Saccharibacillus brassicae: one gene and its partner. The protein of the gene in region 1 binds, or shares a complex with, the protein of each later gene. Links are inferred from orthologs where the notes say so. Each region holds a gene or a part of one and is shown in the gene's direction. Other genes may lie near its edges. The genes, in order: FFV09_RS19005 and FFV09_RS02845.

Region 1 (17,231 bases):
CCGCCACTGCGAGACGGCTTCGTAAACGGGCGATGCCCAGCAACGGGGCGGCGCCGCAGGCAATCGGATCAGGCGTGAGCAAAAGGGTCGGCAGCATGCCGGCTCTTTTTTGCTGCGCAAAGATTGACAAGCGGCAGACGAATGAATACATTTGTATACAGAAGCATACGAGTTCAAGGAGGAGATTACGGTGCGGGATAGGGAAGAAGCGGATTTTTCGAAAAAAGGGCATGGGGATTCGAACGAAGCGGACGTCGACCGTACGCAGGAAAAAGAAAGCGGAAAACGAGGCCGCTCCGAAGGCGCGCAGACGTTCCGCCGCGGACGGGCGCTGCATTTTCTGGAGCGGCTGGAACTGCGCCGCGACACGCTGTCCGCGCAGCTCGAAGAGCAGGCGTTCGACAGCATCCGCCCGGTCATCGCGGGCGAACTGAAAGCGGTGGACGGCATTATCCGGGAATTCGTACAGGCGTTCGAGCTGCACGATAAGCCGGAAGAAGGCGGCCGCGGACCGGGCGGGCACCGGGGGCACGCGCACGGACGCGGCCGCCGGCACGGCGGTTCCGAGCGGCAGGGCGACAGCCGGCCGCAGGACTCGCAGCCGGAAGACGGACGCCCGTCGCCGGAGCCGGAACAATCCGGCTTCTGAACACGTCTTAGAGAGAGATATCACAAGACGGCAGCCTCTTTTTATGTTATATTTGTTCAAATATCATTCTCCAACGTCCCTTCATCGTCGATTCGAAGCTTTCGCGGAAGAACCCTTGCCACTCGGTGGAAGATACTGTCGGTCGTCGCTAAGCAGAAGATTGGATCAGCTTTTCCAAAAAGGAGGGTGTACCCATGCAAATTATTGCTTGTACGGAAGAACATCAGGATCGGTTAACGGAAATTTGGCTGCTGTCGGTTCGTCGCACGCTGTCGGACCTTGACCCGAGCGACATCCAGTTCTATGCCCGGCTGTTCCGGGAAGAAATTCTCGACCGGCTGGAAGTGCATGCCGTGCGCGGACGCTTCGGCGGGGAATTGACCGGATTTATCGCCATGAAGGATTCCAAAGTCGAACTGCTCGTCGTGCATCCGCATTACCAGGGTCAGGGCGTCGCGAACGCGCTGCTTGACCATGTGTCGCAGCGCGGCGAATTGGCTGTTGACGTCGGCGATCAGACGCCGGACATTTACGAATTCTACCAAAGCTTCGGATTCGTCGAATCCGGCCGTTCGGATTCGGCCGCTTCCGGCCGCGCGGGATCGACCGTTCATCTGCTGCGTCCGGGCTTGGACGCGCAGACCGGCGTTTCCTGATCCGTGCATGACCGATCATCGCGAGCGTAGGCTGCGGTAGCTTGCTCCGCTTCGGCTGTGCCGGGCGGGCGATCTTCGAGCGTTACCGTCAGGTGCCGCGAGGGCGAGAACGGTAACCGCTGCCCGGCCTCTGCCGAACCGATAACGAACTGCGGCCCGCCGCGGAAGTCCATACCGGATTTCCGCGGCGGGCCTTTTTTTGACCGCTGCCGCCGGAATGAAGCGATCTTCCGGCCTTGCGCGGCAGGCAGGTTCGTGCAGTTCCGCTCCGGCGGCTTCGATTGGACGAAGGATCGTCGATCGAACAGCAGCTGAATCGTCGAAACGCGTTGATTTTGTCGAAATTGTACCGACAAACGATGTCGAAAACCTTTTCCAAATAATTATAAAAAATGGATACCCTAAAAAGGGTTCCTTTGAAGAAACAGGAAAAAATAAAAAAGCGAAACGCTTTAAACAGGCGCTTCGCTTTATTTGCGTAGAAGAGTTAAAAAAACTTGACCGTAGTATAAATTTCCATATTGACAAGATATATAAAGAGGAGTACAGTTGAAGCAAGCACAATATGTCGAATAATATCGAATAACGACGATCTTTTGTCGACAATTATCATTTTAATCGAAATGGGGAATTATAGCAATGAAAGCAACAGGCATCGTAAGACGCGTAGACGAACTTGGACGGGTAGTCATTCCGATTGAACTTCGCAGAACAATGGGTATCGATATTAAAGACGGATTGGAAATTTTCGTGGACGGCGAACGCATTATCCTCAGAAAATACGCACCGACTTGCATCTTCACAGGCGAAGCCGAAGATCTCGTGTACTTCAAAGGCAAAATGGTCAGCAAATCCGCTATCGAAGAATTGATCGACCTGTACCAGGCGGAATCCAAGTAATTTCTCCTTGCTCGCGCTTCAGCGCTTCTCATAGAGTCCGCCGCTTCCTTCCCGGGAACGGCGGGCTTTTTGAGTAAGGGCAAGGGTAGGGTAAGTAAGGGTAAGTAAGGTACGCAGCGGCAAAAAAAGAGGCCCTCTCTCGAAGAGGAGCCTCTTTTTGTCGTGCATTCGATCCGGCGCGCGGACCTCGTTCACGGAATCAGGACTGCGGCGCTTCGACGCTGAGCGCGTAAGTCGCGCGGTCGTTCGTCAGTTCAAGGCGGTCGCCGCTCTGGCTGCCGATCGCAAGTTCGTTGATTCCGATCTCGTACGTATCGCCGGGCAGCGGCACGCTCTCGCCTTCGCCGTTGACGATACTGCCGCTTCCGCGCAGCAGCAGCGCGCGTTCGAGGTAATCGTCGACGGGATTGTCCTGCGGACGCTCGCCGATCTCTTCAAGCTCGAACCGCACGATATCGGTATCTTCGTTTTCTTTTTTCTCGATATGCAGCGTTTGACCCGACTTGCCCTTCAGCCATTCGCTCAAAGCTTCGATCTGTTTGTCCATCTGGGGTCACCCTTTCTTCCGGCAAAGCTTCCCGCTTCGCCTGCGTACTTTCCTTTTACCCCGCCAAGCCTTCAAGCAAACGCCTTATGTCCTGCGGTGTGCCGCGCTTTTTGCGCCTGCCCTGCCTTACTTGGAGTCCTGCAGCCTGCGCGCAAACGGGCGGTAGGCCGCGTAGACGGCGAGCAGGAAGCCTGCGTACAGGCCCAGCACCGTCAGCGTCCTCGGCACGTCGGTGAACAGGTTCTGGCCGACGAAAGCGAATACGAGCATGGCCGGGATTTTGCCGAGCGCGGAAGCGGTGACGTAGATGACCGGCCGAATGTTCAGAAAAGCGGGATACAAATTGACGAGCGCCTGAGGCAGCAGCGGCACGAGGCGGGCGGCGAGAATGACGGGAAACGGGCGGCGTTCCATCATCCGGCCGATCCGCTCAAGGCCCGAATATTTGGACAGCGCGGCGCGCCCCTGCTCCCGGAAAAACACCCGCGCAAGCGTGTACTGCATCAGCGAAGCCGCCGTCACCGCCAGCCAGGCCAGCAGCGCACCCATAAGCGGTCCGTACAGGAAACCGAGCGAACCGATGACGAGCTTGTACGGCAGCACGGGGAAAAAAGCGAACAGGAACGCAAGCGCCAGGCCGGCGCCGGCCGGCAGCGAGACGTCTCCGAGCAAAGCATTCAATTCGTGGCGATAGATCAGAATCGTCAGCAGCGCCGCGGCATACAGGGCGAGCGTAATCCATTTTTTCATGCGGCGTCGCGTCTCCTCTCCGTCCGGGCACGCCGAAACGGCCCCGCCCGGGTTGCGTACTCCGATTGTATGCGATGGACGTCGGGGAAGTCGAGCGGGAGGTGTTGGGACGGCGGCCGCCGTTCGTTTTGCCCGGGCAGCGGGAGCCGGATATACTTGGAAAAGACAGGCTTGACGCATGACGCACAAGGAGAGTGGAAAACGATGAAACGGGAAAAAGAATCCGCGCGCGGAACACGGCCGGGCGGAGCCTACGGCCAAATGGCCGGACCTAACGCGCTGCGCGATCCGCTGTGGGGCACGGCGAACGTGCCGAGCGCGGCGGAGACGAAGCTGTTGCGCACGAACGCGCTGCGCCGGCTGCATTTCGTGCGCCATGCGGGACCGGCGGCGCTGCATACGCAGCATACGTCGTCGCGGCTTCAGCATACGCTCGGCGTGTTCGCGCTGATTGCGCATTTTGCGCCGGACTGGCCGGAGCTGCGGGCGGCTGCGCTGCTGCACGACGTCGGTCACGGGCCGTTCAGCCATGCGCTGGAAGGGGTCGGAGGCTTCGACCATCACCGGCGCTCCGAAGAAGTATTGCATTCACCGGAAATCCGGCAGGCGCTGGGCGGGCTGAACGCGGTCGAAGTGTTCGACCTCATTGAAGGGCTGCGCCCCAATCCGCTGCGCAACGGGGAGTGGGTGCTGCATGCCGATCACCTGGATTCGTGGGTGCGCAGCGCCGCCTCGTTCGGCATCCTGCCGAAACCCGCTCCGGAGCTGCTGCGCGGCTACCGCTTGTCCGGCTCCTCGTATCTCGAAGCGGACCGTCACACCGCCGAGCTGACGCTTCGGCTGATTGTGCACGAAGCGGAGTATCACGCTTCGGCGGACAATATCGGGCCGGTCGCCGTGCTGCGCGCGCTCACGCTGCGCCTGATCGAAGCCGGCGGCCTGCTGCCGGATCGGCTTGGCGACCTCGCCGACGAAGGACTGCTGCATATGCTTCGGCAGCATTCCGCGACCGCCGCGGAGACGGCCCGGCTGCTGGAGCGTCCGCACGAACTTGCGGTCGTCCGCCGGGGCGAGCGGACTTCGGGCCGACGAACTGCCGTCCTATGCGCGGATCGCCGGGCTGAACAAACTGCTCGGCGATTACGCCGTATTCTGGCGGGAGGAAGGAGAATGGGAATGAGGGATAGGATTGGGGGGAACAGGCAGGAAGAGACGAGGATCTATCTGGTGCGCCATGCCCACTCGGCTTACGAACACGGCCGGGAGAGAGAGCGGGGGTTGTCCGAGCAGGGCCGCGCGGATGCGGAGCGGATCGCCCTGCGCCTGCGGAACGAAGGCATCAGAATTTTCGTCTCAAGCCCTTACCGCCGGGCGGTCGAGACGATAGCGCCGCTTGCGGCAGCGGCCGGGCAGCGTGTCGTGCAGCACGAAGATCTGCGCGAGCGTCTCGTCGCGGGCGACTGGGAACTGGGCCCGGAAAATTTCCGGTCCGAGAAGCAGCGCTGCTACGCCGATCTCGATTATCGGCCGCCGGGCGGCGAAAGCAGCCGGGAAGCGGCGGAGCGAGGGATCGCCGTCCTGCGCGGACTGCTGCGGACGCATGCCGGGGAACGGATCGCGATCGGCACGCACGGCGATATCATGACGCTTATGCTGAACGGGTTCGACGCGCAGTACGATTTTGAATTTTGGCGGCGGCTGACGATGCCCGACGTCTACTGCGCTTTGTTCGCGGGCGGCAGATTCGTCCGCGCGGAGCGCATAGAAGGCGACGGATGAATGACCGTCTTCGCCTTGGCACCTGCTGCACTCGCTAAAAGCAAAGGAGGTAACCGATCATGATTTTGGAAGCGGCCATGCTGCACGTCAAGCCGGGACGTACGGAACAATTCGAGCGTGATTTTCGCGCGGCTTCGGTGTATATCGGACAGATTTCGGGGTACCAGGGACACGAATTGCAAAAATGCCTTGAGGACGATCACAAATATTTGCTGCTTGTGCATTGGGAGAAGCTTGAAGATCATACGGAAGGGTTCCGCGGTTCGCCGCAGTATCAGGAATGGAAAAAAATGCTGCACGACTACTACGATCCTTTTCCGACGGTCGAACATTTCGAGCGGGTCTACCCGTAAGGAAAAATAGCCGCAGCGCGGAAAAAGCCTGCCGTTTCTTGATTAAGAAGCGGCGGGCTCCGGGTGTCGGAAACCATGTCCCGGCGCACAGCGTGCCTGACCGCTTAATCCGGATCAAAAGTCAGCATTTTATGCGAAAAAGCCGCTCAAAAAGCAAAAAGCTGACCCGAAGTCAGCTTTTTGCTTCGATTGGGCCTGCCCAAAGCGGATTTTGAAGAAAAAGTGGACCGAAAGTCAACATTTCCTCCAAACAAGCCGTTCAAACAGCAAAATGTGGATTTCAGGTCAGCCTCAGGCAGGAATGCGAGATTTTTTCGACAGCTTGATCCGACCGTATGGGCGGGCAAGGCCGATCTAGAACAAGCTCCAGTCCATCCGCTGCGACAGGCGTTCGAGCAGATGCACGCCGGCGCTGCTGTTGCCTTTGGCATTCAGCGCGGGGCCGACGACGCCGATACCGAGCGCGCCGGGCACGAACGTGAGGATGCCGCCGGACACGCCGCTTTTGGCCGGAAGACCCGCTTTGATCGCGAATTCGCCGGAAGCGTTGTACATGCCGCACGTAATCATGAACGTCTTGGCAATCTGCACGTAGCGGCGCGGGATCAGTTCTTCGCCGCTGACGGGGTCGGTTCCGTCGCCGGCCAGCACGAGCGCCATACGCGCGAGGTCGCGGCAGGTGGCTTCGATCGAGCAGTGGCGGAAATAGACGGACAGCACATTCTCGACGCCTCCGTCCAGCACGCCGTTTTCCACGAGAAAATAACTGATCGAACGGTTGAGGTTGCCCGTCTCGTATTCGGACCGGTAGACCGCTTCATTGACCTGCAGCTCGCTGCCGCCCGCCAGACGGCGGAAAAATTCGAGAATGCGCGCGGATTTCTCTTCCGGCGAAGAGCCTTTGATCATGGACGAGACGGTAATCGCCCCGGCGTTGATCAGCGGATTGAACGGGATGCCCGGCCGCACGAGTTCCAGCTTGAGCATCGAATTGAAGTTGTCGCCGGTCGGCTCCATGCCGACGCGCCCGAATACCGCTTCTTCGCCGTTGTCCATCAGGGCGAGAATGAGGGTGAATACTTTGGAGATGCTTTGCAGCGTAAACGTCGTGTCGCAGTCTCCGGCCGAAGCGGAATTGCCGCTCAGGTCGAGCAGGTGAATCCCGAGCGCGTCCCGGCGCGCTTTGGACAATTCGGGGATATACGAAGCCACTTCGCCGAAAGCCGCTTCCTGCCGGCTTTGCTCCAGCCATTCCGGCAGAAACTGCCGAACTTCGTCCAATCGCGCTTGTTTGTTCGTCATGCACGCAGCCTCCTTTATAGATCGTATCGGATTTTAATATCGGTTCTGAGCAGCGAATCTTGCAGGAGCGGAGGCCCTTTCCGCCGTCGTACGTATCATACCGCAGTCTTCCGCTCATAGACACCTGACATCCAATGTCTGCTTGACTGCCAGTTAGCTCAGCAGTTACAATATTATATACGGTTTCGCGGAACAATGTTCGGCGAGTAAGGCCCAAACGTTCGGAAAAGCGGGATGCGCCCTGACGTACGACGCCCAATGAACGATATGCGAAAAGCGACAAACCGCCCGTTCCTTCGCGAACGGGCTTTATAGGGAGTGGAGATCATGGAGAAACTTCTCGAAGTTAAAGATTTGGCGATTTCATTCAGAACGCGCGCCGGCGAAGTTCAAGCAATCCGCGGCGTCAACTTCCATCTGAACAAAGGCGAGACGCTGGCGATCGTCGGCGAATCCGGTTCGGGCAAAAGCGTAACGTCCCAGGCGATCATGAAGCTGGTCCCTGAGCCGCAAGGACAGTACAAACGCGGACAGATCATGTTCGAAGGCCAGGACCTGATCAAAAAAACGCAAAGCCAAATGCAAAAAATGCGCGGCAAAGAGATCGGCATGATCTTCCAGGATCCGATGACCTCGCTCAACCCGACGATGAAAGTCGGCAAGCAGATCACCGAAGTGCTGTTCACGCACGAAAAGATTTCCGGATCGGACGCCCGCGCACGCGGCCTGGAACTGCTGAACCTCGTCGGCATTCCGAACGCGGAAAAGCGTTTTGACCAGTACCCGCACGAATTTTCCGGCGGTATGCGTCAGCGCGTCGTGATCGCGATGGCGCTGGCCGCCAATCCGAAGCTGCTGATCGCCGACGAACCGACGACGGCGCTCGACGTGACGATCCAGGCGCAGATCCTCGAACTGATGAAGGACCTGCAGGCCAAGATCGGTACGGCCATCATCTTCATCACCCACGATCTCGGCGTCGTCGCCAAGATGGCGGACCGCGTCGCGGTCATGTACGCCGGACAAATCGTGGAAATGGGCACGGCTGCCGAGATCTTCTACGATCCGCGCCACCCGTATACGTGGGGACTGCTGTCCTCGATGCCTGCGCTCGACAGCAACGGCGAAGAGAAGCTGACCGCGATTCCGGGCACGCCGCCCGATCTGCTGCACCCGCCGATCGGCGACGCGTTCGCCCTGCGCAGCACGTACGCCATGAAGATCGATTTCGAGAAAGAGCCTCCGATGTTCCAGGTCTCCGACACGCATTTCGTCAAGTCCTGGCTGCTGCATCCGGACGCTCCGGCGGTTACGCCGCCCGAAGCGGTCCTGCGCCGTCAGCGCAAGCTGGATAACACGTACGACAAGCCGGTTCTGGTTCAGGCTTAAAGATAGACGAATAGAAAAAGGGATGAAGCCGAAAGTATTCGGTCTCATCCCTTTTTTGCCGTTGTTTTTTTGTCGCGAAACTTGAAGTAATACAGCATGGAGGCACTGATATAGAGCACGCCGGTGATGCTGAACGTGATCGCGTAGCCCCAGTAATTGCCGTATGTCGTAATGAGGTAGGACTGCACCGGTCCCATGCTGGCCCAACCGAGCATGAAAGCGGTCTGGGTCAACGAATTGGCGATGCTGCGCTTGCTGTCCGGGATACGGTCGACCATGACGGCGGACTGGATCGGGTTGGCGGCATTCATCAGCGCCTGCCGGAACAAGAACGCGATCGAAGCGACCAGCGCGATATTCGTGAATCCGGTCGTCAGCAGGAACGGAAGCGAGAGCATCTGGAACAGGACGACGGCGCGGACCGGCCCCACTTTTCTCGACAGCGTCGGGCCGATCAGCATGGACACGATCGTCATGATCTGCCCCAGCGAGATCAGCACACTCATCGTCGTCAGCGACACCCCGAACCGGTTCGTGAAGTACAGGTTCAGGTAAGGCACGACGAGGCCGGAACCGAGCCCGATCGGAAGCTGCGCGAGCACGAACCAGAAGATGATGCGCGAGCTTCCCGCATCCTGTGTCCGCGCGCCCGCTTCGCTTGGCACGGAGTTCTCGCCGCCACCCGGCTTGGCCGGAACGGGCGACGTGGCGGGCGGTTCGGACTGCCGGCGGCTCTCCCGGATAAACAGCATGGGCACGAAAGCGGCAAGCGTCGCGACGCCGCCGACGAACAGCGTGAAGCGCAGACTCTCGACGCGCGGGAGGCCGGTATGCTGGAGCCAGTCGGCGAGTACGCCGCCGCCCATGCTGCCGAGCACCTGCGCGGCGAGCATCAGCGAGGAATAAGCGCTGAACAGGGCGAGCCGCTGCGACTTTTTAACGTTTTCGGCCAAAAACGGGATAGCCAGCACCTGGAAGAAGGCCGCGAACACGCCGGAACAGACCGCGAGCAGCAGCAGCATCGGTTCCGCTTCGGCAAACGCGCGCAGCGCGAACACGACGCCGCTGAACAGCGCCCCGATCACGAGCAGCATCTTGCGGCTGAGCCGGTCGCCGAACAGGCCGATCGGGATAAAGATGCAGGCCGTCGCAAGCGACTGAATACTGACGACCCGTCCGTTCATCGCATCGCCGTAACCGATTCCCTGAATGTAGAGATTGTACAGCACGGAGAACATGCCTCCGCCGATCTGGTACAGCAGATTGGCAAGAAAAAACAATTTGACGTTGCGCGGCCAACCGGCGATTCCGGCGGTCAGGCGCCTAAGCGATTCCAATTGCGGACCTCCTTTACAGGTAAACACAACCTTTTTATCTTACCAGTTCGCAAGCAAGGGGGAAAGGAAACGCGTCAGTTCGGCGAAGCGTCGCAGCGGAAAACGCTCTTGACGTTCGCAAAGTCTGCCCCCGATATAGGCAAAGTATAGGCAAAGTCCGCGAAAATAGAATTTTGCCGCTTGGCTCGGTATACTGGAAAAGAAGCCCAAGCCTAATGCTGACAAGCACAACGCTTAACTAACAAGAAAGCGGGGGAACGCCATGAGTTTGAGCGACGACAACCGCAAACGCCTGGAAAAAGTGATCCGGGAATACGATTTTGCGCATGCCGAACCGTATTTGCTCGCCAACGCCAAGCAGACGATCCTCTGGAGCGGAGCGGCGCCCGGCAGCGATCCGGAGATCGGCGGTTCGCGCGCGGGCGGCGAGCCGGATCTTCCGCCCGGCACGCAGTGGCCGCTCGGTGCGTCCGGCGTGCCGCTGACGTTCGTCATGCAGCTGAAGCTTGAAGACGTGCAGGGATTGGACCCCGAACGGCGTATGCCGGAGCGGGGCACGCTGTTCTTTTTCGCCGGGGATTACGATCTGACGGTCGAGCACCGGGTGCTGCATGCGGCGCCGGAGCAGATGCAGGGAGCCGCGCGGCAGTCGCCGCCGGGGCCGACCGCCCATGACGAGTACGCCGGACCGTTCAAGCCGCGCCGCCTCGTCGCCCGGGCGTCGCTTGACCTGCCGGGCTACGCCTATGTCGACGAAGAAGCGACGGAAGACGAGGAGCACGGATGGGAAGAGTACGAAGACCTGGGCTTTGCCCTGCGCGCAGACGAACCTGCCGCGGTCGCGAAAATGTTCGGCTACGCCGAAGGACAGCACGGCGATGACGAATACCGGGCCGCGCTGGAATTGTTCGGCTGCGAATCGACCTACTATCCGGAAGAAGCGATCGACCGCCTGACGGCAGCTTTTGACGGCGACCGGGAGCGGGCGCTGCGGGAAATCGCCGGCATCGTCATGCTGGCGGAGATCGATTCCGATTCGGACGTCGGCTTCATGTGGGGAGACGCCGGCGTGCTGCACTATTTTATCCGCGCGGAAGATTTGCTGGCCGGCCGGTTCGACCGGACGACCTGTTCGTTCTATTCCAGCTAGACCCAGAAGGAGGGGCTCGCCATGACGACGGAACGCGAAGACACGAAACGCGAAGATACGCAGCGCGAAGAACTCGATCCGCAAACGGAAGGCATGCTTGCGGCCGAGCAGGATTTCGGCTTCGCGCGCGTCTACACGATCGAATTGAAATACAAGGAAAAGCCGAATTTTTCGCGCAAACGGCTGTACGAGAAAATGCAGCTCTACACCGGTACGGTCGAACAGCCGGAAAAGCAAAAGCAGGAAGACCGTCTGGTCGTCTGGGAGCCTTCGAACGAAGCGGAGACGGACATGCTGCACTTTTTCCATCTGAATTATCCGGTCACGTTCGCGGACGGCGAAATGCCGGCGCAGACGTCGCTGATGCCGACCAAGAATCGTCCGGCGTCGGCGTACGAAACGGCGATTCAGCAGGCGTGGCATTGGCCGGAAGCGGGCGAAGTCGTAGCGGAATGCCGACATTCCGTGCGTCTGATCGACATGATGGCGTCGGGCCTTGAGCCCGCGCAGCGGCTGCGGCTGCTGACCGGGGCGCTGCGCGCGCTGCTGGAGACCGCTCCGTGCGACGCCGTCTATTTCCGGGAAAGCGACAAGCTGCTGGAGCCGGGCGATTACCTGACGGCGGTCGAAGCGGGCGGCATTTTGTACGGAGCGATGAACGTACGGTTCTTCAATGTGGAAGGGACGGGCAGCGAGCGCAGCGAAAGGCTGATGGACACGGTCGGGCTGGCCGCTCTCGGCGTTCCCGACGTGCAGTGCCATTTCTTCGATCTGGAACCGAACGAGGTGGCGCAGCAGGTGACGAATCTCGGGTATTATCTGTTCAACAGCGGCGACGTGATCAAGGACGGCGAGACGTTCGGCCCGACCGAAGACGTTCGCTGGCGCTGCGAGCATCAATATGCGCTGGCGGGCCCGCATCGCCTCGTGCTGGACGTCGATCCGGGCAGTCCGTATTACGCCGGGCGGCACAAGGCGCCGATCCGGGAATAGCGAATAAGTCAAAATTTTAATAAGTAAAATTTTGCATAACTGTTTCGAATTTGTGTATGGTATGCACGGCCTGTATACTGAAGAAGACAGCTTGGACGAACATGTCTTCCGCGCGGTTTGACGGAGGCCGGGTGTCGGCTGATCGGATACAGGAGAGTGACGCATGCGCAAAATCAAAGTGGTTACGGATTCGACCGTTGATCTGAGCGATCAGGTATTGGCGGAATACGGAGTAGAAATGGTCCCGCTCTCTTTTACCATCGACGGACAGAATTATACGGACCGGGTAGACATTACCCCGGAGACGTTTATCCAGAAAATGATCCATGCCGCCGAACTGCCGAAAAGCTCGCAGCCGGCCCCCGGAACGTTCGTCGAACTGTATGACCGCCTCGGCGCGGAAGGGTACGACGTGCTCTCGATCCATATGACCGGAGGCATGAGCGGCACGGTGCGTTCGGCCGAAATGGCGTCGGAGATGACCGATACGAACGTGACCGTGGTCGATTCGAAATATATTTCAAGAGGACTGGCTTTTCAGGTCGTCGAAGCGGCCAATATGGCGGCGGAAGGCCGAAGCATGGACGAGATTGTAGCGCGGCTGGACGAAGTGCGCGAAGCGACCCGGCTGTACGTCGTCGTCGACACGCTGGAGAACCTCGTCAAAGGCGGCCGGATCGGCCGGGGCAAAGCGCTGATCGGATCGCTGCTGCATATCAAGCCGATCGGCATGCTCAAAGACGGCGTCTACACGCCGGAGTCGAACCCGCGCAGCCACGCCCAGGTCGTGAAGCATCTGGCCCGCGAATTTGCCGAAGACGTGAAGGGACGGACGATCAAAGGCGTCGGTCTCGTCCATGCGGAAGGCAGCAAGCTGGCGGAGAGCCTCAAAGCCAAAATCCATGAACTGACCGGATATACGCAAATCGAGATCGATTACACGACGCCCGTGATCAGCACGCATACGGGACCCGGCGCAATCGGCTTCATGTATTATTACGAGTAGCCTCGATTGAAGACTTCCAACGCAAAAAGCCGTTCCCCCGGGGGGAACGGCTTTTTCGATGATTCCGGCGGTCCGGCGCTTGGCAGCGGTACGGATCAGACCGTTTTCAAATATTGGACGAGCGTGAGCAGCCCTTTGTCGAAGTTTTCGAGATTGAAGTGTTCGTTCGGCGCATGCAGGTTTTCGTCCGGCAGGCCGAAGCCCATGAGCACGACCGGCGCGTTCAGCACGCGGGAGAACGCTTCGATGATCGGGATAGAGCCGCCGTCCTTCGTGAACAAAGCGCGTACGCCGTAGACCGTTTCGTAGGCGTCGGCCGCTTTTTGCAGGAAAGGATGGGACGGATCGATATTGAACGCAAACGCGGTCTCGCCCGGCACGAGCGTCAACTTGGCGCCTGCCGGCGTATGTTCGCGCAGATGGCGTTCGATCTTGGCCAGTACGTCGTGCGGGTCCTGGTTCGCGACGAGGCGGCACGTGATTTTGGCATGCGCTTCCTTCGGAATGACGGTCTTGGTGCCTTCGCCCTGGAAGCCGCCGTAGACGCCGTTCAGCTCAAGCGTCGGCCGGACGCCGGTACGTTCGAGGAAAGAATAGCCTTCTTCGCCGAAGAGGGTATCGAGGCCGAGATCGGCTTTCAATTTCTCTTCGTCGTAATCCATTTTGGACAGCTCGCCGCGCATCTCTTCGGTCAGCGGCAGGACGCCGTCGTAGAAACCGTCGACCAGGACGCGGCCCGTCTGTTCGTCGTGCAGCGAGTTCAGCAGGCTGACGATCGCGTGCAGCGCGTTCGGTACGCCGCCGCCGAACGAACCGGAGTGCAGGTCGGTATTCGCCGTGTTCAGCGACACTTCGATCGAGCACAATCCGCGCAGGCCGGTGCTGATAGCGGGCTTGCCGCGTTCGAGCAGCGAAGTGTCCGAGATCAGCACGGCGTCGGCCGCAAGATCCTGGGCGTTGTCATCAAGGAATTGGACCAGGTTCGGACTCGAAATTTCTTCTTCGCCTTCGATGCACAGCTTGACGTTGACCGGAAGGCGGCCTTCCTGCTTCAGAATCGCTTCCAGCGCTTTGACGTGCAGGAACACCTGGCCTTTGTCGTCGGTTGCGCCGCGCGCGTACAGCTTGCCGTCGCGTTCGCTCGGTTCAAACGGAGGCGTCTCCCACAGGTTCAGCGGATCGACCGGCTGCACGTCGTAATGGCCGTAGATGAGCAGCGTCGGTGCGCCTTCGGCATGCAGATGGTCGGCGGTCAGAATCGGATGCCCGTCGGTCTCGTTCAGCGTGACGTGTTCGAGTCCGGCTGCCGTCAGCGCGTCCTTGAGCCATTCGGCGGCGCGGCGGACGTCTTCCTTGTGTTCGGACAGGGCGGAGATGCTCGGAATGGACAACCATTCCTTCAATTCGGCGAGATGCTGCTCGCGATGACGTTCGAAATAAGTCGTGTACGGGTTCATCGGTTGGAAAATCCTCCTTGTGTGTCTACTGGTGCAGCGAGAAATTGATCGTGCCGACCATCGTTCCGCTGCGCGCGAAAGTCAGTTCGTAAATGCCCGGTTCCCAGTTGGCGTTATCCAGTTCCATTTTGATCTGCTGCGTGGATTCGTCTTCTTCCACCTGCTGCTGCTGGATGACCTGCCCGGTGCTCTCGGAGATGACGGCGAGGATCGCCGTATGGTCCTTCGTCACGCCGGTATCGGGGTAATCCGCGATCGCGTAGATCGGTTTGGTGCGGCTGAACGAAGTGCCGTTGTCCGTGATGGCGGTCCCGTCGCTGCTCAGCGTATGTCCCATCTGAAGCTGGAACGGATTCGCCTGGGGATTCGAACGGGTATAGACGAGGAAAATGACGATGGCGACGATCGCGATGACGGCTACGAGGCCTCCGGTAATGCCTAACGCTTTTTTCTGTGCTGCATTCATCTATTTGTTCCTCCTCGGAATTCGATTCCGTTATTCAGTATACGCCATACCCCGGTCCTCCCGCAAAAAGAATGGAAAAGGACCTGTCCACAGGGACAGGTCCGGAAAATCGGAAGCGTCTTGAAACGTTCCCGCTGCAGGCGATCGGCTGCGCAGTCGGGATTACCCGATTCTGCGTCCGCTTCGTCTGCGCAGCAGATAAACCTGGTTGCGCAGCGAAAGATGGAAAAGAATGCTGTTCATCAACTCCGGATTATCCTCCCGTTCGACTTCTCGGATGCGCTGCTCTTTGACGGGGTCCGGACTGAGTAAAAACTCGGTCATCCACAAAGCATTGTTCGGTCTGCCTGTCATAACGGTCCCTCCTCGAAATTTGGGGTGAGGTGCGGTAGGTCTTGTAGTTATTATACGCCTCCCGCACGGAAAAAGATGAATGCAGGATTAAATTTATGGCGCTAAAAGCGCCTTTATTTGTTCGGCGTCCCAAGCCGTGAACGAACCGTTCGCCGAACCGGCGTAAATCGCTCCGCCGTCCGCGTTCAGCAGTCCTTCCGGCGGCGTCGGTCCACCGTCCTCGCGCACCGCGAAGAAGCCGTCGATCCGGGCGCGCAGCCTGCCGTCGGCCGCGTCGAAAGCGAGCAGATCCGGGCCGTAAGGCAGCAGCAGATGCGGACCGAGCGGAATAAAGCTCCCCGCCTGCACGAAGTCCTGCAGGCCGGTCAGCGCGTAGTCCGCGGTCTGCGTCTTCCACAGCAGTTGTCCGTCTTCGGCGGACAGCGCCGCCGGCACGCCGTTCAGCAGCACGTACAGGCGGTCTTCGACGAGCAGGGGGCGCGAAGCGCGGCCCGGCACGGACCAGATTTCGCGCTGGGCCCGCGTATCGTAGAGCACCGACTCGAACAGCGAGCCGGAGTCGTAATCCGCCGTATCGACAGCGCGCCGGATCAGCACGTTCCCGTCTGCGAGCGGGTCGGCCCGCTCGCTGCTTCGAAGCGGATAGCGGCCGACGATGTCGCCGTTCGCCGTATTGAGCCGAACCCGCTCGCCGCCGAACGTTACCCAACGCGTCCCGTCGGGCCGCGCGAAGAGATCGCCGCCCGCGCCCTGCGGGTCAAGGGCTTCCGGATCGGACGCTTCTTGATTAAGAGCTGTCTTATCAAGGGCTGTTTCACTAAGGGCTGTCTCATTAAGGGCCGTCGCGTTGGGGGCTTGCGCCTCCAGAGCGTTCGGATCGGACGCTTCCGACCGAGCGTCCCCGCCGGGCGGCTGGGCATGCTCATCGGTCTTGAGGCTCCAGACCGGCCGGCTGCTGACCGGGTCGAGCGCCTGAATCCAGCTGCCCTGCCGGATCAGCACGTACGGATCGCCGGAACCGGCGTTGAGCACGGTGTACGGATCGGCGAACGTCTTGGTCCAGCGCACCTCGCCGGAGCGCTCGGCGATCGCGGTCAGCGTGCCTCTGCCGGCCGGGCCCGGCTGCGTGCCGAGCAGGGCGGAAGTGCCGGCCGCGAATACGCGCGCCGAAGCGCCGCCGGGAGCTTCGCGGCTCCAGCGCACCGCTCCGTCGCTCAGCCTAAGGCTGCGCAGCGTCGCCGGGGCATCCGACTGCGGATCGGCTTCGCTCAGCGCAAGGACCGAACGGCCGTCCGCGCCCGGCACGACGGCCGGCAGACCTCCACCGGTGCTTCGCTGCCACAGTCTCTCGCCGCTTGTTCGGTCCAGCGCGGTCAGCGTGCTCGCCGCAAGGGCGCCGCCCGTCGCCGGGCCGCCCTGGCTGCCGTGCACGAGCAGCACGCCGTCTGAGGCGGCCGCCAGCGATTGGACGTCGAGCGGCGACTGCGACCGCCAGAGCGGTTCGGGCGAAATCGAGCGCGCGAGCGGCAGATTGCGGAAATCGTACTTGAACGCGTACGGCGGCTGGGCGGAGCGGATCTGCGCCTGCGCGGCGTCGGACTTCGGCAGGATACGGTCCCAGCCGAGCAGCGTGCCGGCTTCGTCGAACGAGACGGTCAGCTGCTCGGACTCGTTCTCGTACCGCCACAGCGTGCCGCGCTCTGCACTTTCCGGCGGTCCGGACAGATGCCGGACATGGGGAAGGGGCAGGCGCGAATACGGTTCGCCGAGCAGCTCCAGCACCCGCTGCTGCGGCATGCCGGGCTGCAGCGCCGTCTCCGTCAGGCTGCGCGCCAGATCCGCGGGCACTTCGGAACCGGCCGCAAGCACGCCGGACGCTATCGGCTGCGCGCTCGCGACGCCGGCGCCGTCGACCCACAGCAGCGCCGGACGGACGACCGCGCCGTCGGCGTAGCCCGGTTCGGCCGGCAGCGACAGGCCGTACCCATCGCCGAGGCATACCGCCGATACGGCGCCCGACGGAGCAAGCGAAGCCGGCCAGGTCTGCTGGCCGCCCGGGAACAGGCGCAGCTCGGCGTCCGGCTTGAGGCGCAGCAGAACCGGAGCGGAGTCTTCCGCCAAAGCCGCCGCGCCGCCTGCGTAG
Region 2 (7,991 bases), 3.8 Mb from region 1 along the record:
GATCCGGCACAAGCTCAAGACAGCCAAGCCAACACGGCGCTGCGTTTCATGTATGAAGGTCTTGCGACGATCGACGCTGACGGCAACCCGGCTCCGGGTGCTGCCGAGAAGTGGGACATCTCCGAAGACGGCCTGACTTACACGTTCAACATGCGTCAAGGCGCAACTTGGAGCAACGGCGACCCTGTAACGGCGAACGATTTCGTATTCGCTTGGGAACGCGCTCTGAGCCCGGAAACTGTTCCGGCTCCGGTCTACGCTTACCAGCTTTACTACATCAAAGGTGCTGAAGAGTTCAACACCGGCAAAACGAAAGACTTCTCGACTGTAGGCGTCAAAGCCGTTGACGAGAACACGCTTGAAGTTACGCTGACGAACCCGACTCCTTACTTCCTGGGTCTGACTTCGTTCTACACGTTCTACCCGGTTCACCAAGCAACCGTTGAAGGCAACGAAGCTTGGGCAGCCGATGCAAGCACGATGGTAACAAACGGACCGTTCACATTGACGACCTGGACGACAGGTTCCGAAATGGGCTGGACCAAAAACGAAAAATACTGGGATGCGGCCAACATCAAGCTGACGAACGTAACAGCTTCGATCGTAAACAGCGGCGCAACCGAAACCGCTTCGTACCAAGGCGGCGAAATCGATTACGCGGGCGCACCTACCGGCGAAATCCCGACCGACCAAATTCAACCGCTCTCGCAGCAGTTCGCTGACGAGTTCAAATTGACTGACATCGCTTCGACGTACTACTACGAGTTCAACACCAAAGAAAAACCGTTCAACAACGTCAAGATCCGTAAAGCCTTCGCTATGGCGATCGATCGTCAATCCCTGATCGACAACGTAACGAAAGCCGGACAAACGCCGGCATACGGTTTCGTACCGACTTCGATCGCAGGACTGAACAACCAATCGTTCCGCGACGAGCATCCGGACAGCGAATACTTCAAGGAAGATGCGGCACAAGCCAAAACGATGCTTGAAGAAGGCATGAAAGAAGAAGGCTACACCACGCTTCCTCCGATCACTCTGCTCTACAACACAAGCGAAAACCACCAGAAGCTGGCCCTGGCCGTAGCCGACATGTGGAAAACGAACCTTGGCGTTGAGATCGAAACGAAAAACGAAGAATGGTCCGTATTCCTGGAAAGCAGAAAAACGGGCAACTTCCAAATCGCTCGCGCAGGCTGGTCTGCCGACTACAACGATCCGATGACTTACATGGATATGTTCGTAAGCGGTGGCGGCAACAACAACACCGGCTATGCGGACCCGGCTTACGACGCTCTGATCGACGGCGCTTACAAAGGCGGCAACGATCCGGAAAAACGTATGCAGGATATGGCTGCAGCCGAAAAAATGCTGATCCAAGACAACATGGTTATCATGCCTGTCTACTACTACACGCAGGCGTCGCTCACCAAGCCTTACCTCAAAGGCGTAACGACTGACTTCTCCGGTGCTATCAACTTCACTCGCGCTTATCTGGAACAACAATAAGATTCCCGCTTTGAAAGTTGAAAGAAGATCGACCAAAGTTAAATAAAGGCTCGGGATATATGTGGATTCCCATATATATCCCGATTTTTTTGCATGTTCGCTAAACTTCCATTTTTGCTCTTGCTTAACCAGTAAATAGGGTTGAATATAATGAATATGCAACTATACATTCAAGATATTAGGTGACATTTCGAGCAGGACCAGAATGAAGGAGGAGAGGTACGCAGATGGCACGGTATATAACCAGTAAACTTCTATATACGCTGCTTTCGCTGTTTATTTTGATAACGGCGACGTTTTTCTTGATGAAAGCTATCCCGGGCGATCCGTTTATGTCCGAAAAAGAAGTTCCCGCTCCGATTCGTGCACGTTTGGAAGCGCAGTACGGACTGGATAAACCTCTCATGACGCAGTACGCGAACTATCTCGGCAACATCGTGCAGGGCGACCTGGGCATCTCGATGAAAAAGCTGAATCAGGAAGTATCCGGCATTATCGGTCAGACGTTCGGCGTTTCGCTGCGTCTCGGTCTGATTGCCGTTGTCGTGTCGACGATCGTCGGGGTGACCCTCGGTCTGCTCGCCGCTCTCTACCATCGAAAATTCATCGACAGTATGGTCATGGTGCTCGCCGTCATCGGCATAGCCGTGCCGAGTTTCGTGCTGGCCTCGCTGCTGCAGTACGCACTCGGCCTGAGGCTGGACTTGTTCCCGATCACGGGCCTGCGCAGCCCGCTCGGCTATGTTCTGCCGGTTATCGCGCTCTCGGCCGGACCGATCGCTTATATCGCGCGCCTCACCCGTTCGAGCATGCTCGAAGTGCTGCACGCCGATTACATCAAAACGGCCAAAGCCAAAGGCTTGAAATGGCCGGCTATTCTCTGGAAGCACGTTATCCGCAACGGCATTTTACCGGTCGTCACTTACGTGGGACCGATGACGGCCAACATCATTACCGGTTCCGTCGTCGTGGAACGCATCTTCGGTATCGGCGGCATCGGCAAAGTGTTCGTCGACAGCATCACTAACCGCGACTACACGTTGATCATGGGCATCACGCTCTTCTACGGTATCATTTTGATGGCGGCTCGTTTCGTTACCGATATCGTTTACGTCCTTGTCGATCCGCGTATCAAATTAACATCGGGTAAGGAGGGCTAAACCAGTGTCTAACGAAAAAAACTTAAACAAACAGCCTCTTCCCGCTTTGACGGCGGCCGATTTCGAGTCTGTCAACGTTAACGAACGCGAATCGGAAGTTATCAAACGCGAAAGTCTTACGGCTTGGCGCGATACATGGGAACGCCTGCGCAGAAACAAAGTCGCGATGAGCGGCCTCGTCGCGCTCGTCGTCATCATTATCGCTTCCATCTTCGGTCCGCTGGTCTCCTATTGGGTACACGGTTACGATTACCAGACGAACGACCTGTTGGCGACCAACAAGCCGCCTTCCGCGCTGCACTGGTTCGGAACGGACGATCTGGGCCGCGACATGTTCGTCAGAACGTGGTCGGGCGCACGGATCTCCCTGATCGTCGGTATCGCTGCCGCGCTGATCGACCTGCTGATCGGCGTCATCTACGGCGGCATCATGGGTTACTTCGGCGGCCGCGTCGACACGATCATGAACAAGTTCTCCGAAATTCTGTACGCGATTCCTTACCTGCTCGTTACGATCCTGCTGCTCGTCGTATTCAAGCCAAGCTTGGGCACGATCATCCTGGCGCTGACGATTACGGGTTGGATCAATATGTCGTGGATCGTCCGCGGCGAAATCATGAAATTGAAAAACCGCGAGTATGTGCTCGCTTCCCGCTCGATGGGCGCCGGTACGGGCAGACTGTTGTTCCGTCACCTGCTGCCTAACGCAAGCGGCCCGATCATCGTCACGCTGACGCTGTCGGTTCCGAACGCGATCTTCGCCGAGTCGTTCCTGAGCTTCCTCGGTCTGGGCGTTCAGGCTCCGATCTCCTCGCTCGGTTCGATGGTCGAAAACGCTTTGACCGGCTGGATGTTCTATCCTTGGCGGATGCTGTTCCCGGCTGTTCTGATCAGCATCATCATGCTGGCGTTCAACCTGCTGGGAGACGGCCTGCGTGATGCGCTCGATCCGTCGCTCAAAAACAAATAATTCGCAGATCCTAAAGTGAAGGAGGCGTCAGCCATGAGAACAGAACTCGGCAAAAACCTGATTGAGGTTGAAGGACTGAAGAAGTATTTTAATGTAGGAAAAGGCAAAGTGCTCAAAGCGGTCGACAACTTGAACTTCTCCATCCGCGAAGGCGAGACGCTGGGTATGGTCGGCGAATCCGGCTGCGGCAAGTCTACGGCGGGCCGGACCATTCTGCGCCTGTACGAGCCTACCGGAGGAAGCGTGCGGTACAACGGAACGGATATTTACAAACTGCCGCCGAACAAGATGAAAGCGATGCGCCGCGATATGCAGATGATCTTCCAGGATCCTTACGCCTCGCTGAACCCGCGCTTCACGGTGTCGGACATTATCGGCGAAGCGCTGGATATCCACAAAATGGCGGGTACCGGCGGCGAACGCAAAAAGCGGATCGAAGAGCTGCTGGATCTGGTCGGCTTGAACACCGATCACGCTACGCGTTACCCGCACGAATTCTCGGGCGGCCAGCGTCAGCGGATCGGGATTGCCCGCGCACTCGCGGTCAATCCGAAATTCATCATCTGCGACGAGCCGATCTCGGCGCTTGACGTCTCGATTCAGGCGCAGGTCGTCAACTTGCTGCAGGAACTGCAGGAACGTCTCGGCCTGACCTACCTGTTCATCGCGCACGATCTGTCGATGGTTAAGCATATCAGCGACCGCGTGGCCGTGATGTATCTGGGTAAAATGGTGGAACTGGCGGAGAGCGAAGAGCTGTACAGCAATCCGATCCACCCGTACACCAAATCGCTGCTGTCCGCGATTCCGATCGCGGACCCGGAAGTCGAATCGCAGAAAAAGCGTATTCTGCTGACGGCGGAAGGCGGCGGTCCGATCCGTTCGGCCGGCGAGCAGAGCGAAGAAACGGCGCTGGTCGAAGTTTCTCCGGGACACTGGGTCGCCATGCCTCACTAAAAGATTGAACGTTTGATCGAAAATAGCGGCAGGACGGACCCTGATCTTATTAATCGGGAACCTTCCGCCTCGCCGCACGCTCTGTCCGCCTTTGAACGGACAGGGTTCAGCCGTCTTTCCGAAGCGCACGCCGCTTCGGGAAGACGGCTTTTTGTTTGGTTCGGCGCCGGACTTTTATCCGAATCGGCAGAAAGTGGCTTTGACGACTTGAGAGCGATTGGGTACAATCAAGAAGGGTTTAAGCAGATAGCAGACAGGAGGCAAGGCCAGACATGAATGTCATTCCGCAGGCGCTTCGCAAGGGTTCGGCCTTGGGAGAAGATTATGTGCGCGGACAGCACGCGCATAACTTATACGAATACGATTTAGAGGATGCTCAGGCGCTTCGGCGCAGAGCCGAATGGCTGGATGCCCCGCACCGGCCGCAGGCCGATCGCCAAGCGCTGGTGAAAGTGCTGAGCGCCTATAATGCCAAATATAACGATCATGAAGCGGTGCATAGCTCGATCGCGACGCTCGCCGACGAGCGTGCGCTCGTCGTAGTCGGCGGCCAGCAAAGCGGATTGTTTACCGGTTCATTGTTGGTCATCTACAAAGCGGCGACGATCGTGAACGCGGCGCGGCTCGCCGCGCAGCAGCTCGGGCGCGACGTCGTGCCGGTATTCTGGATCGCGGGCGAAGACCACGACTGGGACGAAGCGGACCATACGTATGTGCTGACGCCGGAACTGGAAGTGCGCCGGCTGCGCATGGAATCGTGGCATGACGGCAAGTCTTCCGTGAGCGATGTCGAAGTGACGGCGGAGAAATGGCAAGCGGTCATCGCGGAGCTGGAGCGGGTACTGGCCGATTCGGCGTTCAAAAGCGAGCTGCTTGATATGCTGCGCAGCGAACTGCCGCATTCGATCAGTCTGAGCGAAGGATTCGCCCGTCTGATCGGCCGTCTGTTCGGCCGCTACGGCCTAGTGCTGGTCGATTCGGCCGATCCGTCGCTGCGGCAGGTGGAACAGCCGATGTTCCGGCGGTTGATCGAACGCAACGACGAGCTGGAAGCGGCGTATCTGACAGCGGCCGCGCGGATCGAAGAAGCGGGCTACGAGCAGCAGGCGCAGGCCGCCGAAGGCGCGGCCAACCTGTTCTATATCCATGAAGGGCAGCGTCTGCTGCTGTTCAAGCAGGACGGCAAATTCGTCGATCGGCGCGGCACGGTTATCTTGAGCCGGGACGAACTGCTGGAACGCGTGGAGCGATGTCCGGAATGTTTTAGCAACAACGTACTGACCCGTCCGCTTATGCAGGATTATTTGTTCCCGGTGCTGTATGCGGTGCTCGGCCTCGGCGAAGTCGCCTATTGGGCCGGAACCAAAGACGGTTTCGAAGCGGCGGATATGCAGATGCCGATTTTGCTGCCGCGCATGTCGTTCACGCTCGTCGACGCTTCGACGAAGAAATATATGCAGGCGTACGATCTGAGCTTCGAAGACGTCATGGAGCGGTTCGGCGAGCGCAAGGAAGCCTGGCTTGCGGAGCAGGACAAGCTCGGCACGGACGGGCTGTTCGAGCAGACCAAAGCCGAATTCGAGCAGCTGTACGCGCCGCTGATCGAACGGATCGGCGAGCTGCATCCCGGCCTTGCCGACCTGGGCGAGACGAACCGCGGCAAGATCATGGCGCAGATCGACTTTTTGCAGGGCAAGACGAAGCAGACGATCGCCCGGCAGAACGAAGCGGAGCTGCGCAGATGGGACCGCATTTACAAAACGCTGTTCCCGCTCGACCGTCCGCAGGAACGCGTCTATACCGTCTTTTACATGCTGAACCGTTATGGCCCCGACTGGATCGACGATTTGATGCGGATCGAGCCGGACCTGACGGGAGCGCATCGCATCATCGAAGCTTGACCGGTTCGCGAATCGCGGATCGCTTTACCATTACGCAAGCGAAGCGGAGGAAAACCTATGAGTTCGTTGGCCAAGCAAAACAGCATTATCGCGGATATCAATCTGGCACCGGAAGGCCGCCTGAAGATCGACTGGGCTTCGGCGCACATGCCGGTACTGAATCGTATCCGGGAGCAGTTCGAACGCGATCAGCCTTTTAAAGGACTCAAAATATCGGTCTGCCTGCATCTCGAAGCCAAAACGGCTTACCTGGCGAAAGTCATTCAGGCCGGCGGCGCGGAAGTGACCATTACGGGCAGCAATCCGCTCTCCACGCAGGACGACGTGTGCGCGGCGCTGGTCGAAGACGGCATTACCGTATTCGCCAAGTACCAGCCGGCTCCGGGTGAGCTCAAAGCGTTGAATATCAAAGCGCTCGAAGCGAAGCCGGACCTGATCATCGACGACGGCGGCGATCTGGCCACGATTTTGCACGGAGAGCGTCCCGACCTGCTGGCAACGATTCGCGGCGGCGCGGAAGAGACGACGACGGGCATCATCAAGCTGCGTTCGCTCGAAAACGAAGGCACGCTCCGCATTCCGATGATCGGCGTCAACGACGCGTTCTGCAAATCGCTGTTCGACAACCGTTACGGCACCGGCCAATCGGCGTGGGACGGCATTATGCGCACGACGAACCTGATCGTGGCCGGCAAAACGGTCGTCGTCGTCGGCTACGGCTGGTGCGGCAAAGGCATGGCGATGCGCGCGCGCGGACTCGGGGCGAACGTGATCGTGACCGAAATCGATCCGATCAAAGCGGTGGAAGCGCATATGGAAGGCTTCCGCGTCATGACGATGCTCGAAGCGGCGCCGCTCGGCGACTTCTTCATTACGGTGACGGGCAACAAAGCGGTCATCGCCGGCGAACATTTCGACGTCATGAAAGACGGCGCGATTTTGTCCAATGCCGGACACTTCGACGTCGAAGTCAGCAAGCCGGACATGGAAGAACGTTCGGAATCGATCCGCACGGTGCGCAAAAACATCGAAGAGTACCAGTTCAAGGACGGCCGGAAGATCTACCTGCTGGCCGAAGGCCGCCTCGTCAATCTGGGCGCCGCGGACGGACATCCGGCGGAAATCATGGACATGACGTTTGCGCTGCAGGCGCTGTCGCTGCGTTACATCAACGAAAATTACGAGGAAATCGGCCGCCATATGATCAAGGTGCCGTACGAGCTCGACGAGCAGGTCGCCCGCTACAAACTGGAAAGCATGGGCATCCGGATCGACGAATTAAGCGAGATGCAAAAAACGTATTTGCAGAGCTGGAACGTCTAAATCGTCATCCAAAAACAGGTCGTTTCTCCCAAATCAACCGGGAGAAGCGGCTTTTTTCTAATTATGAAAGAGCACAAAGACAGAAAAAACGTCAAATACGGCGAAAAAGCGTGAAATTTGCGGAAGGACTTTGATTTTGGGCGTGTAATCCATTATGCTGTAAGTGGCGGG

Evidence for each region.
Region 2: the proteins of FFV09_RS19005 (region 1) and FFV09_RS02845 are in contact, whole or in part, in a cryo-EM structure (PDB 8Z21), measured with the Escherichia coli proteins. The link is inferred for Saccharibacillus brassicae from one-to-one orthologs.

What each region holds. Positions count from the first base shown.
Region 1 is NZ_CP041217.1:4,543,916-4,561,146, forward strand. The notes cover bases 6,458-9,294. They hold FFV09_RS19005 (ABC transporter ATP-binding protein), read left to right. Parts: upstream 6,458-7,263; coding sequence 7,264-8,325; downstream 8,326-9,294. Other genes in these bases: glsA (glutaminase A), read right to left, coding at 6,458-6,936; FFV09_RS19010 (MFS transporter), read right to left, coding at 8,370-9,294. Also shown: fur (ferric iron uptake transcriptional regulator), read left to right, coding at 1-25; FFV09_RS24010 (hypothetical protein), read left to right, coding at 191-649; FFV09_RS18965 (GNAT family N-acetyltransferase), read left to right, coding at 844-1,305; FFV09_RS18970 (hypothetical protein), read left to right, coding at 1,505-1,858; FFV09_RS18975 (AbrB/MazE/SpoVT family DNA-binding domain-containing protein), read left to right, coding at 1,945-2,205; protein YmzB, read right to left, coding at 2,405-2,752; FFV09_RS23885 (TVP38/TMEM64 family protein), read right to left, coding at 2,879-3,502; FFV09_RS18990 (histidine phosphatase family protein), read left to right, coding at 3,707-5,281; FFV09_RS18995 (antibiotic biosynthesis monooxygenase family protein), read left to right, coding at 5,341-5,634; more of glsA, read right to left, coding at 5,989-6,457; more of FFV09_RS19010, read right to left, coding at 9,295-9,662; FFV09_RS19015 (DUF1963 domain-containing protein), read left to right, coding at 9,925-10,812; FFV09_RS19020 (DUF4261 domain-containing protein), read left to right, coding at 10,834-11,805; FFV09_RS19025 (DegV family protein), read left to right, coding at 11,969-12,811; FFV09_RS19030 (dipeptidase), read right to left, coding at 12,907-14,268; FFV09_RS19035 (hypothetical protein), read right to left, coding at 14,294-14,734; and 2 more genes. UniProt on the Escherichia coli protein: Part of the ABC transporter complex OppABCDF involved in the uptake of oligopeptides and of the ABC transporter complex MppA-OppBCDF involved in the uptake of the cell wall murein tripeptide L-alanyl-gamma-D-glutamyl-meso-diaminopimelate.
Region 2 is NZ_CP041217.1:712,968-720,958, reverse strand. What follows is about bases 879-3,702. They hold FFV09_RS02845 (ABC transporter permease), read left to right. Parts: upstream 879-1,736; coding sequence 1,737-2,669; downstream 2,670-3,702. Other genes in these bases: FFV09_RS02835 (ABC transporter ATP-binding protein), read left to right, coding at 3,673-3,702; FFV09_RS02840 (ABC transporter permease), read left to right, coding at 2,716-3,639; FFV09_RS02850 (peptide ABC transporter substrate-binding protein), read left to right, coding at 879-1,509. Also shown: more of FFV09_RS02850, read left to right, coding at 1-878; more of FFV09_RS02835, read left to right, coding at 3,703-4,596; bacillithiol biosynthesis cysteine-adding enzyme BshC, read left to right, coding at 4,869-6,497; FFV09_RS02825 (adenosylhomocysteinase), read left to right, coding at 6,555-7,820. UniProt on the Escherichia coli protein: Part of the ABC transporter complex OppABCDF involved in the uptake of oligopeptides and of the ABC transporter complex MppA-OppBCDF involved in the uptake of the cell wall murein tripeptide L-alanyl-gamma-D-glutamyl-meso-diaminopimelate.